2 regions of the Micromonospora chalcea genome follow, and region 2 is predicted to be linked to the other one. Evidence: predicted binding sites of a transcription regulator. Region 2 holds the regulator's gene; the other holds the start of a gene.

Region 1 (5,913 bases), 610 kb from region 2:
GGCCGTGGCCCCAGTCCTTGCCGACGACCTTCTGCACCACCACGTAGCCGTCGTGGCCGGCGTTCTGGGCGATCCAGCGCAGCGGCTCGACGAGCGACTTGCGCACGATCGAGACGCCGACCTTCTCGTCACCGGTGAAGCCCAGGTCGTCGTCGAGCGCCGGCAGGATCTGGGCCAGGGCGGCGCCGCCACCCGGGACCGTGCCCTCCTCGACCGCGGCCTTGGTCGCGGCGATGGCGTCCTCGATGCGGTGCTTGCGCTCCTTCATCTCGACCTCGGTGGCCGCGCCGACCTTGATCACGGCGATGCCGCCGGAGAGCTTCGCCAGCCGCTCGGCCAGCTTCTCCCGGTCCCACTCCGAGTCGGAGGCCTCGATCTCCTTGCGGATCTGGGCGACCCGGTCGGCGACCTCGGAGGCCTGCCCGCCACCGTCGACGACAGTGGTGTTCTCCTTGTCGACCACGACGCGGCGGGCGGTGCCGAGCACCTCCAGGCCGACCTGGTCGAGCTTGTAGCCCAGCTCCGGGGCGACCAGCTCGGCGCCGGTCAGGATCGCCATGTCCTGGAGCATCGCCTTGCGGCGGTCGCCGAAGCCGGGGGCCTTGACCGCGCAGACCTTGACGGTCTTGCGCAGCGCGTTGACCACGAGCGTCGACAGGGCCTGGCCCTCGACGTCCTCGGCGACGATGAGCAGCGGCTTGTTGTTCTGGAGAACCTTCTCCAGCAGCGGCAGCAGCTCCTCGATCGCCGAGATCTTCTGGGTGGTGATCAGGATGTACGGGTCCTCCAGGACCGCCTCCTGCGCCTCCAGGTCGGTGACGAAGTTCGGCGAGATGAAGCCCTTGTCGAACTGCAGACCCTCGGTCACCTCCAGCTCGGTGACGAGCGCGGAGCCCTCCTCGACGGTGATGACGCCGTCGCGGCCGACCTTCTCCATCGCCTCGGCGATCAGCTCGCCGATCGCGGCGTCCTGCGCGGAGACGGTCGCGACGTGCGCGATCGACTCCTTGCCGGCGACCTCGACGGCCTTGCCGAGCAGCGCCTCGGAGACCTTGGCGGCCGCCGCGTCGATGCCCCGCTTCAGGCCGGTCGGGTTGGCGCCGGCGGCCACGTTGCGCAGGCCCTCGCGGACCATGGCCTGGGCCAGCACGGTGGCGGTGGTGGTCCCGTCGCCGGCGACGTCGTTGGTCTTGGTCGCCACCTCCTTGACCAGCTGCGCGCCGAGGTTCTCGTACGGGTTGGTGAGCTCGATCTCCTTGGCGATGGTCACGCCGTCGTTGGTGATCGTGGGCGCACCGAACTTCTTGTCCAGGACGACGTTGCGCCCGCGCGGGCCGAGGGTGACCTTGACCGCGTCCGCGAGGGCGTTGACACCGTGCTCGAGCAGGTGCCGGGCGTCGTCCGAGAAGCTGAGGATCTTCGCCATCAGTATCCCTTCGAAGCGACGTTGCCCCGGCCCGGCGAGCCGGACCGGGGCAACGACACTGATCGGTTGCTTACTTCTCGATGACCGCGAGGACGTCGCGGGCGGAGAGCACCAGGTACTCCTCGCCGGCGTACTTGACCTCGGTGCCGCCGTACTTCGAGTAGAGGACGGTGTCGCCGACCTTCACGTCGATCGGCACGCGGTTGCCCTTGTCGTCGATCCGGCCCGGGCCGACAGCGAGGACGGTGCCCTCCTGCGGCTTCTCCTTGGCGGTGTCGGGGATCACGATGCCCGAGGCGGTGGTGGTCTCGGCCTCGTTCGCCTGGACCACGATGCGGTCCTCGAGCGGCTTGATCGCAACCTTGGTCGCGGTAGTCACGGGCATACCCTCCCGGGTACTTGGTGTCGTTGCCGGCCGGCGTGCCGACCAGCGTCAATCTGCCACATGCCACCGGGCGGGGCCGTCGTCGCGGGTGCCGGTCCGCCTGGCGCTCAACCCCCGGGCACGAGGCTCGGGCGTTGGCACCCTCAGGGTGAGAGTGCTAATCGCAGGTTATTCCTCGGCTAGCACTCCGTCAAGGAGAGTGCCAACGCGCGTCGCCCTCCGTGTCGCGCCGGAACCGGCCCGGGAGAATGGGCGCGTGGATCTCGACCTGCTCGCCGTGCTGCGTACCCCCGAGGGGTCGGCGGCGCTCGCCGCGGCCGGGCGGGTGGCCGGCGGCGACCCGCTGGCGGCGGCGGCCGCGCTGCGCTCGGCCGGGATTCCGGGCGACCTCGCCGCCGCCGCGCTGACCCAGGCCGAGCTGCGCCGCCGGGCAGCAGGCAAGTTCGGCGCGGCGGCGGCCGGGATGTTCCTCACCCGGCCCGGGCTGGAGCAGGCCACCCGCGGGGTGGTCGCCGGCCGCCGGGCCGCACGGCTGCGCGCCGCGGGCGTGACCACGCTGGCCGACCTGGGTTGCGGCCTGGGCGCCGACGCGCTCACCGCCGCCCGCGCCGGCATCCGGGTGTACGCGGTGGAGGCCGACCCGCTGACCGCCGCGATGGCCGCCGCGAACGCCGAGGCGGCCGGGCTCGCCGATCTGGTGACAGTCGAGTGCGGCGACGCCACGGAGTTCGACGTGAGCCGCGTCGAAGGCGCGTTCTGCGATCCGGCGCGGCGGCGGGCCGGCACCGGGCGGCGCGTCTTCGACCCGAACTCCTACTCCCCGCCGTGGGACTTCGTCACCGGTCTCGCCGCGCGGGTGCCGCGCACAGTGGTGAAGGTCGCGCCGGGGCTGGACCACGCGCTGATCCCGGCGGGCGCCGAGGCGGAGTGGGTGAGCGTGGACGGCGACCTGGTCGAGGCCGCGCTCTGGTGCGGCGAGCTGGCCGAGGTCCCCCGCCGCGCCACCCTGCTGCGCGAGAAGGAAGGGCCCCTTCTTAACGCCTCCGGTAGTAAAAGGGTCCCTTCCTATCACCTCACCGGCACGGGCGCGCAGGAAGCGGAGGTGGGGCCGGTCCGGCGCTTCCTCTACGACCCGGACCCGGCGGTCGTCCGCGCGCACCTGGTCGCCGAGTTGGCCGCCGACCTCGACGCCACGCTCGCCGACCCGTCGATCGCCTACCTGTACGCCGACGAGGCCCGGCCCACCCCGTTCGCCCGCTGTCTGGAGATCACCGACGTGCTGCCGTTCTCGCTGAAGCGGCTGCGCGCCCTGCTGCGGGAGCGCCGGGTCGGCCGGGTGGAGATCCGCAAGCGCGGGTCGGCGCTGGAGCCGGAAAAGCTGCGCCGTGACCTGCGGCTGTCCGGCGAGGCGGCGGCCGACCTGGTGCTGACCCGGGTGGCGGGCGACCCCACGGTGCTCGTGTGCCGGCCGGTTCCGGTCGGCGGCTGACCCGGCTCACGTTTCCAGCTCGCGGTGTCGCGGCGCGCGGGTTAGCTTGAGCCCGTGGCGGGCCCTGGCACTCCGGCGATCGCGTTGCTGAGCAAGCGGAAGATCGCCCACAGCATCCACCCGTACGACGTCTCGCCGGACGCGCCGAACTACGGCGCGCTCGTGGCCGCGGCGCTCGGGGTGGCACCGGACCGGGTGTTCAAGTCGCTGGTCACCGAGGTCGACGGCGGGCTGACCGTGGCGGTGGTGCCGGTGACCGGCGAGCTGGACCTGAAGGCGCTGGCCGCCGCGGTGGGCGGCAAGCGCGCGGTGATGGCGGACCGGGCGGTGGCCGAGCGGGCGACCGGGTACGTGCGGGGCGGCATCAGTCCGCTCGGCCAACGTAAGCGGCTACCGACAGTCGTCGACTCCTCGGCGCTGGCGCACCCGACCGTGTACGTGTCGGCGGGCCGCCGGGGATTGCAGGTGCAGCTCACGCCGACGGATCTGGTGGCGCTCACCGGGGCGGCCACGGCATCGATCGCCGCTGCCTGAGCGGGCTCGTGACGGTACGTGTGGGAGCGTTCCCGGAGCACGCTCTCCCGGCGGTGTCCCGCGGGTGACAACCGCGTTGCTGAATTGTTACCGCCGCCAACAAACTTCTGACCTCGGCAGTCTTGCGGCGCATGGGAGGCGGGGAATACGTTGCCGGACACAACAAAACATCACCACTCCCCCACCTCCGAAAGGACCCTGCACATGCGCAAGGGCTTCCTCACCTTCGCGGCCGTCGGTCTCCTCGCGACCGGCAGCATGGCCGCCTGCGGTGACAACGGCGGTTCTTCCGACGAGGCCGGCGGCTCCAACGCCAAGAAGCCGAAGATCGGCGTGATCCTGCCGGACAGCAAGTCCTCCGCCCGCTGGGAGGGCGCGGACCGCAAGTACCTCAAGGCGGCGTTCGACGCGGCCGGCGTCGACTCCGACATCCAGAACGCGCAGAACGACAAGACCGCGTTCCAGACCATCGCCGACCAGATGATCACCAGCGGCGTCAACGTCCTGATGATCGTCAACCTGGACTCCGGCACCGGCAAGGCCGTGCTCGACAAGGCCAAGTCGCAGGGCGTCGCGACCATCGACTACGACCGGCTGACCCTGGGCGGCTCCGCCCAGTACTACGTCAGCTTCGACAACGAGGCGGTCGGCAAGCTCCAGGGCGAAGGCCTGAGCAAGTGCCTGACCGACAAGGGCGTCAAGAACCCGTCGATCGCGTACCTCAACGGCTCGCCGACCGACAACAACGCCACCCTGTTCAAGAACGGGTACGACTCGGTGCTCAAGCCGAAGTTCGACTCGAAGGAGTACACCAAGGTCGCCGACGACCCGGTGCCGGCCTGGGACAACGCGCAGGCCGCCACGATCTTCGAGCAGCAGATGACCAAGGCCGGCGGCAAGATCGACGGCGTGCTCGCCGCCAACGACGGTCTCGGCAACGCGGCCATCTCGGTGCTGAAGAAGAACAAGCTCAACGGCAAGGTCCCGGTGACCGGTCAGGACGCCACCAAGGAGGGCCTGCAGAACATCCTCGCCGGTGACCAGTGCATGACCGTCTACAAGGCGGTCAAGAAGGAGGCGGACGCCGCCGCCGAGCTGGCCATCGCGCTCGCCAAGGGTGAGCGGAAGGACACTGGCCAGACGGTCAAGGACCCGGAGGGCAACCGGGACGTGCCGGCCGTGCTGCTGGAGCCCAAGGCCATCTTCAAGGACAACGTCAAGGACGTCGTGGCCGACGGCTACGTCACCAAGGAAGAACTCTGCACCGGTGCCTTCGCGAAGCTCTGCACCGACGCCGGCGTGAGCTGACCCACCCGCCTCAGGCGGCGCCGGACGGGATCCGAGACCTCCCTCCGCCCAAAGGAGAACCCCGTGTCCGCAACCCCCCTGCTGGAGCTACGCGGGATCGACAAGAGCTTCGGTCCCGTCCAGGTGCTGCGCGACGTCGCCTTCGCCGCGCACCCCGGCGAGGTGACCGCGCTCGTCGGTGACAACGGCGCCGGCAAGTCGACCCTGGTCAAGTGCATCAGCGGCATCCACCCCACCGACGCCGGCGAGTTCCTCTTCGACGGCCGGCCGGTGACCATCAACAGCCCCCGGGACGCCGCCGCGCTCGGGATCGAGGTCGTCTACCAGGATCTCGCGCTCTGCGACAACCTCGACATCGTGCAGAACATGTTCCTCGGCCGGGAGAAGCGCAGCGGCATCGTGCTCGACGAGCCGACCATGGAGCAGATGGCCGCCGAGACGCTCGCCGGCCTGAGCGTGCGCACCGTGAAGTCGTTGCGCCAGCACGTGGCCAGCCTCTCCGGCGGCCAGCGGCAGACCGTCGCCATCGCCAAGGCCGTGCTCTGGAACAGCCGGCTGGTCATCCTGGACGAGCCGACCGCCGCGCTCGGCGTCGCGCAGACCGCCCAGGTGCTGGAGCTGGTGCGCCGGCTGGCCGACAACGGCCTGGCCGTGGTGCTCATCTCGCACAACATGAACGACGTCTTCGCCGTCTCCGACCGGATCGCCGCGCTCTACCTCGGCCAGATGGTCGCCCAGGTGAAGACCACCGACATCACCCACTCGCAGGTG
Region 2 (5,913 bases):
CCAGCCGGGGCAGCACGGTCGCCGAGATCACCGCCGGGATCACCCCGATCCGCACCTCGGTGAACGCGAACGTCGCCTCCTGCGCGCAGACCGCCAGGTCAGCGGCGGCGATCAGGCCCAGCCCACCGGCCCGGGCCGGCCCGGCGACCTTCGCGACCACCGGCTTCGGGCACTCCCGCACCGCCACCAGCACGTCGCCGAGCATCCCGGCGGGCACCGTGCCGCTGGCGTACGCGGCGGCGGTCTCCTTCAGGTCGGCGCCGGAGCAGAAGACCGGGCCGGTGTGGTCGAGCACGATCGCGCGTACCGCGTCGTCGGCGACCGCGTCGGCGAGCCCGGCCAGCAGCTGGGTCATCAGGGGGGTGGAGAGCGCGTTGCGGTTGTGCGGGCTGTCCAGGGTGAGGGTGGTCACCCCACGGGCCGTGGCGACTCGCACGAGAGCGTCCGGAGAGGTCATGCCGGGCACACTAGTGGCCATGCCCGGCGTCCTTCCAGAAGGCGAACCCGTCCCGCGCGACGGATCGCTGCCCGCCACCGCCCGTCGCGCCGTCGGCGCGCGCGGCTTCGGCGTGTACGTCCACGTGCCGTTCTGCGCCAGCCGGTGCGGTTACTGCGACTTCAACACGTACACCGCCTCCGAGCTGGGCGGCGGGGCGAGCCGGGAGACGTACGCCGACTCGGTGCTGGCCGAGCTGGCGCTGGCCGCCCGGGTGCTGGGCGACTCGCCGCCGCAGCGGGTCGACACCGTCTTCGTCGGCGGCGGCACGCCGACCCTGCTGCCCGCCGACGACCTGGCCCGGATCCTCGACGGCATCGACCGCGTCTGGGGGCTGGCCGCCGACGCGGAGGTGACCACCGAGGCCAACCCGGAGTCGGTGACCCCGGAGTCGCTCAAGACGCTGCGGGCGGCCGGCTACACCCGGATCTCGCTGGGCATGCAGTCCGCCGCGCCCGGGGTGCTCGCGGTGCTGGACCGGCGGCACAGCGCGGGCCGGGCCACCGCCGCCGCGCTGGAGGCGCGCGACGCCGGGTTCGAGCACGTGAACCTGGACCTGATCTACGGCACGCCGGGCGAGACGGCCGACGACTTCGCCGCCTCGCTGGCCCAGGTGGTCGACGCGGGGGTGGACCACGTCAGCGCGTACGCCCTGATCGTGGAGGACGGCACCCGGCTGGCCGCGCGGATGCGCCGGGGCGAGCTGCCGTACCCCTCCGACGACGTGGCGGCGGACCGCTACCTGGCCGCGGAGGCGGCGCTCGGCGCGGCCGGCTTCTCCTGGTACGAGGTGTCGAACTGGGCCCGCTCGGCGGCGGCGGCGTGCCGGCACAACCTGCTCTACTGGACCGGCGCCGACTGGTGGGGCCTGGGCCCGGGGGCGCACAGCCACGTCGGCGGCGTGCGCTGGTGGAACGTCAAGCACCCGAGCGCGTACGCGGCGCGGCTGGCCGAGGGCGCCTCGCCGGCACTGGCCCGGGAGGTGCTCAGCGCGGACGAGCAGCACATGGAGGACGTGATGCTGCGGGTGCGGCTCGCCTCCGGGCTGCCGCTGGACGTGCTGGACGAGCCCGGCCGGGCGGGCGCCGAGCGGGCCCGGGACGCCGGGCTGCTCGACGCCGGGGCGTACGCGCGGGGGCTTGTGGTGCTGACGCTGCGCGGACGGCTGCTGGCCGACGCGGTGGTACGCGACCTGCTGCCGTGACCGGCGCCGGCCGGCCGCCCCCTCGGCCGGCCGGCGGTGTCACTTCACGAAGTTGTAGGTCATCGGGTAGCGGTAGAGCATACCCTCGTTGGCCTTGACCCCGCCGATGATCCCGAAGATCAGCGGCACCAGCCAGACCAGCATCGGGACGAAGAACAGGATCCCGCAGGTGATGACCGTGATCACCCAGGCGAGGACGCTGGCGATGGTCCAGGTGATCTGGAAGTTCAGCGCCGCGACCGCGTGGGCGCGTACGGTCGGCGACTGCTGGCCGCGGGTCATCATCGCGATCAGCGGGGCGACCCAGCCGAGCAGACCGCCACCGATGATGACGCCCGCGGCGCCACCGAAGTGCGCCACCAGGGCCCAGGTCTTCTCGTCGTTGTTGGCGTACCCGGCCGGGCCGTAGCCGCCACCGCCGGGATAGCCGCCACCGGCGCCGTAGCCCGGCGCGCCGGCCGGCGGGGGGTAACCACCAGGGGGCGGGTAGCCGCCCGGCGGAGGCTGGGCACCGGGGGGCGGGTAGCCGCCCGGGGGCGGATAGTCACCGGGCGGGGGATACCCGCCCGCGCCCGGCGCGCCGGACAGTGGAGCGGTGGGCGGCTCGCCGGAGCCGTAGGGCGCCGACGGGTCGGGCTGGGGGCCGGAGTCCCCTGCTCCGGGAGGGCGAGGAGGTTCAGTCATGGAGGTCACGGTAGGGCCAGCGGGCAAGTCGCACCAGGGCGACACAGACCGAGCGTGACCGGCTGTTCGGCCCTGGCGTGCCGCGTGGTGTGGTGGGCCGCACCGCAGGTCCGTCAGGCGATCATCGCGTCGGTGGGGGTGCCGACGTAGACTGGCACTCGCTACAGTCGAGTGCCAGCCGCCCGGCGGATGCCGCGTGCCGGCCCGGCCGAGGTGTGTCAGGAGGTGGGGACATGGGTCTCGACGACCGCAAACTCGCCGTGCTGCGCGCGATCGTCGAGGACTACGTCGCCACGCAGGAGCCGGTGGGCAGCAAGGCCCTGGTCGAGCGGCACCAGCTCGGCGTCTCCCCGGCGACGGTGCGCAACGACATGGCGGTGCTGGAGGAGGAGGGCTACATCCGGCAGCCGCACACCAGCGCCGGCCGGGTGCCCACCGACCGCGGCTACCGCCTCTTCGTGGACCGGCTCTCCCGGGTCAAGCCGCTCAGCCCCGCCGAGCGCCGCGCCATCGAGCGCTTCCTGGTCGGCGCGGTCGACCTGGACGACGTGGTGCACCGCACGGTCCGGCTGCTCGCCCAGCTCACCCGGCAGGTCGCCGTGGTGCAGTACCCGAGCCTGGCCCGGTCCAAGGTGCGTCACCTGGAACTCGTGCCGATCTCCACCACCCGGCTGATGGTCGTCATGATCGCCGACACCGGCCGGGTCGAGCAGCGGCTCGTCGAGCTGCCCGCCCCGGTTCCCGCCGACGACGTGACCGACCTGCGCCGGCTGGTGAACGAGAAGCTCGTCGGCAGCCAGCTCTCCGAGACGCCGCCGCTGGTGCAGGCCCTGGTGGACGAGTCCGCGCCGCACCTGCGCCCGGCCATGACCACGCTGTCCACGGTGCTGCTGGAGACACTCGTGGAACGGCACGAGGAGCGCCTCGCGCTGGCCGGCCAGGCCAACCTCACCCGGGGCGGCCTGCTCGACTTCCAGGGCTCGCTGCGGCCGATCCTGGAGGCGCTCGAAGAAGAGGTAGTGCTGCTCAAACTGATCGGCGAGACCGAGCCGAGCACCACCCGCGTGCTGATCGGCGACGAGAACGAGTTCGACAACCTGCGGGCCGCCTCGGTGGTCAGCACCGGCTACGGACCGGGCAGCACCATCGTCGGTGGGCTCGGCGTGCTCGGGCCGACCCGGATGGACTACCCCGGCAATATCGCCATGGTGAGGGCCGTGGCACGCTACGTGGGCGAACTGCTGGCCCAGAACTGACCAGTCAGGGCCGACGGCCGGTTGCGGCCGACGACCGGAGCGACGCGAGACGAACATGAGGACACCTAACGCAGTGGCCAGGGACTACTACGGCATTCTCGGCGTGAGCCGGGAAGCCTCCGACGACGAGATCAAGCGCGCCTACCGCAAGCTGGCGCGGCAGTACCACCCGGACGTCAATCCGGACCCGGAGGCCCAGGAGAAGTTCAAGGACATCAACGCCGCGTACGAGGTCCTCTCGGACGACCGGAAACGGCAGATCGTCGACCTCGGCGGCGACCCGCTCGCCCCCGGCGGCGGTGGCATGGGCGGCCCGGGCGGGCCCGGCGGCGCCGGTCCGTTCGTCGGTTTCCAGGACATCATGGACGCGTTCTTCGGCGGCGCGGCGGGCGGCAGCCGGGGACCCCGGCCGCGCACCCGGCCCGGCGCGGACGCGATCCTGCGCCTGGAACTGGACCTCAACGAGACCGCGTTCGGCGTCGAGGCGCCGATCACCGTCGACACCGCGGTGCTCTGCACCACCTGCTCCGGCGCCGGCACCGCCGCCGGCACCCACCTGGCCACCTGCGAGGCGTGCGCCGGCCGGGGCGAGGTGCAGTCGGTGCAGCGCACGTTCCTCGGCCAGGTGGTCTCCGCCCGGCCGTGCACCGTCTGCCAGGGCTACGGCACCACCATCCCGCATGCCTGCCCGACCTGCGCCGGTGAGGGCCGGGTGCGTACCCGCCGCTCGCTGACCGTCAAGATCCCGGCCGGCGTCGAGGACGGCATGCGGATCCGCCTGGCCCAGCAGGGCGAGGTCGGCCCGGGCGGCGGCACCGCCGGCGACCTCTACGTGGAGATCCACGAGCGGCCGCACGACGTCTACTCCCGCAAGGGCGACGACCTGCACTGCCGGGTGACGGTGCCGATGACCGCCGCCGCGCTCGGCACCCGGCTGACCATCAAGACGCTGGACAGCGAGGAGACCGTCGACGTCAAGCCCGGCACCCAGCCCGGCAGCACGCTGCGGCTGCGCGCCCGGGGCGTACCGCACCTGCGCGGCACCGGCCGGGGTGACCTCTACGTGCACCTGGACGTGCGTACCCCGACCAAGCTCGACGCCGACCAGGAGCGGATGCTGCGCGACTTCGCCAAGACCCGCGGCGAGGAGGTCGCCGAGCTGACCAAGCAGGGCGGCTTCTTCTCCCGGATGCGCGACGCCTTCAACGGGCACGCCTGAGGTGTCCGCCCCGCTGTTCCTGGTCGAGGCGCTGCCCACCGGTGACACGCTGACGCTGGACGGCCCGGAGGGCCACCACGCGGCCACCGTGCAGCGGCTGCGGGCCGGTGAGGAGCTGCTGCTCGCCGACGGCCGGGGCGGCACCGCCGCCGCGGTGGTCACCGCCGTCGGCCGGGGCACGCTCGACCTGCGCGTCACCAGCCGGGGGTACGCGGACGCGCCCGTCCCGCGGCTCGTCGTGGTGCAGGGCATCGCCAAGGGTGACCGGGGTGAACTCGCCGTGCAGGCGATGACCGAGGTCGGGGTGGACGAGATCGTGCCGTGGGCGGCGTCCCGCTCGGTGGCGCAGTGGCGCGGCGACCGGGGCGTACGGGCCCGGCAGAAGTGGGTGGCCACCGCCCGGGAGGCGGCCAAGCAGGCCCGCCGCCCGTGGCTGCCGGTGGTGGCCGGCGCCCCGGACGAGTCCACCGCCACGGTGGCCCGCCGGATCGCCGGCGCGGCTGCCGCGTTCGTGCTGCACGAGGGCGCGCAGGACCGGCTGACCACAGTCGACCTGCCGACGGCCGGGGAGATCGTCCTGGTGGTCGGCCCAGAAGGCGGCATCGCCGACCACGAGCTGGCCACGTTCGCCGAGGCGGGCGCCCGCACGGTCCGCCTGGGCCCGTCGGTGCTGCGTACGTCCACAGCGGGCGTGGCCGCCCTGACAGTCCTGGCCACCCGCCTGACCCACTGGTAGCGGGGGAGGGGTGGGTCAGGAGCGGAGGTAGGAAGCGCCGTTCAGGTCGATGATCGTTCCCGCCGCCCACTCGGCCTCGGGGCTCGCCAGCCAGTGCACCGCCGCCGCGATCTCCTCCGGACGCGCCACCCGGTGGAACGGGGACTGCGCGCGTACCGCCTCGCCCCGCTCTGCCTTCAGGTGCTCGTTGGTCATGTCCGTCTCGACGAAGCCGGGCGCCACGCAGGCCACCCCGATGCCGTACGGCGCCAGGGCCACCGCCAGCGACTGGGCCATCGCGTTCATCCCGGCCTTGCTGGCCCCGTACGCCGGGTTGGC

Evidence for each region. The regulator HrcA, encoded in region 2, represses chaperone genes, less so after heat shock. The targets are predictions, from matches to a motif close to GGTTNGCACNCTCNNNNNGAGNGTGCNAACC.
Region 1: the regulator HrcA is predicted to act here: its motif matches at 1,944-1,974, upstream of groES (co-chaperone GroES).

The regions. Positions count from the first base shown of each region.
Region 1 is NZ_CP118233.1:3,969,941-3,975,853, forward strand. It holds gene groL (chaperonin GroEL) at 1-1,426, opposite strand, end outside; gene groES (co-chaperone GroES) at 1,497-1,811, opposite strand; gene PVK74_RS17330 (THUMP-like domain-containing protein) at 2,068-3,300, shown strand; gene ybaK (Cys-tRNA(Pro) deacylase) at 3,355-3,834, shown strand; gene PVK74_RS17340 (sugar ABC transporter substrate-binding protein) at 4,039-5,142, shown strand; gene PVK74_RS17345 (ATP-binding cassette domain-containing protein) at 5,206-5,913, shown strand, end outside.
Region 2 is NZ_CP118233.1:3,360,608-3,366,520, reverse strand. It holds gene PVK74_RS14530 (enoyl-CoA hydratase-related protein) at 1-457, opposite strand, end outside; gene hemW (radical SAM family heme chaperone HemW) at 477-1,700, shown strand; gene PVK74_RS14520 (DUF4870 domain-containing protein) at 1,740-2,384, opposite strand; gene hrcA (heat-inducible transcriptional repressor HrcA) at 2,618-3,640, shown strand; gene dnaJ (molecular chaperone DnaJ) at 3,714-4,859, shown strand; gene PVK74_RS14505 (16S rRNA (uracil(1498)-N(3))-methyltransferase) at 4,861-5,595, shown strand; gene PVK74_RS14500 (SDR family NAD(P)-dependent oxidoreductase) at 5,611-5,913, opposite strand, start outside.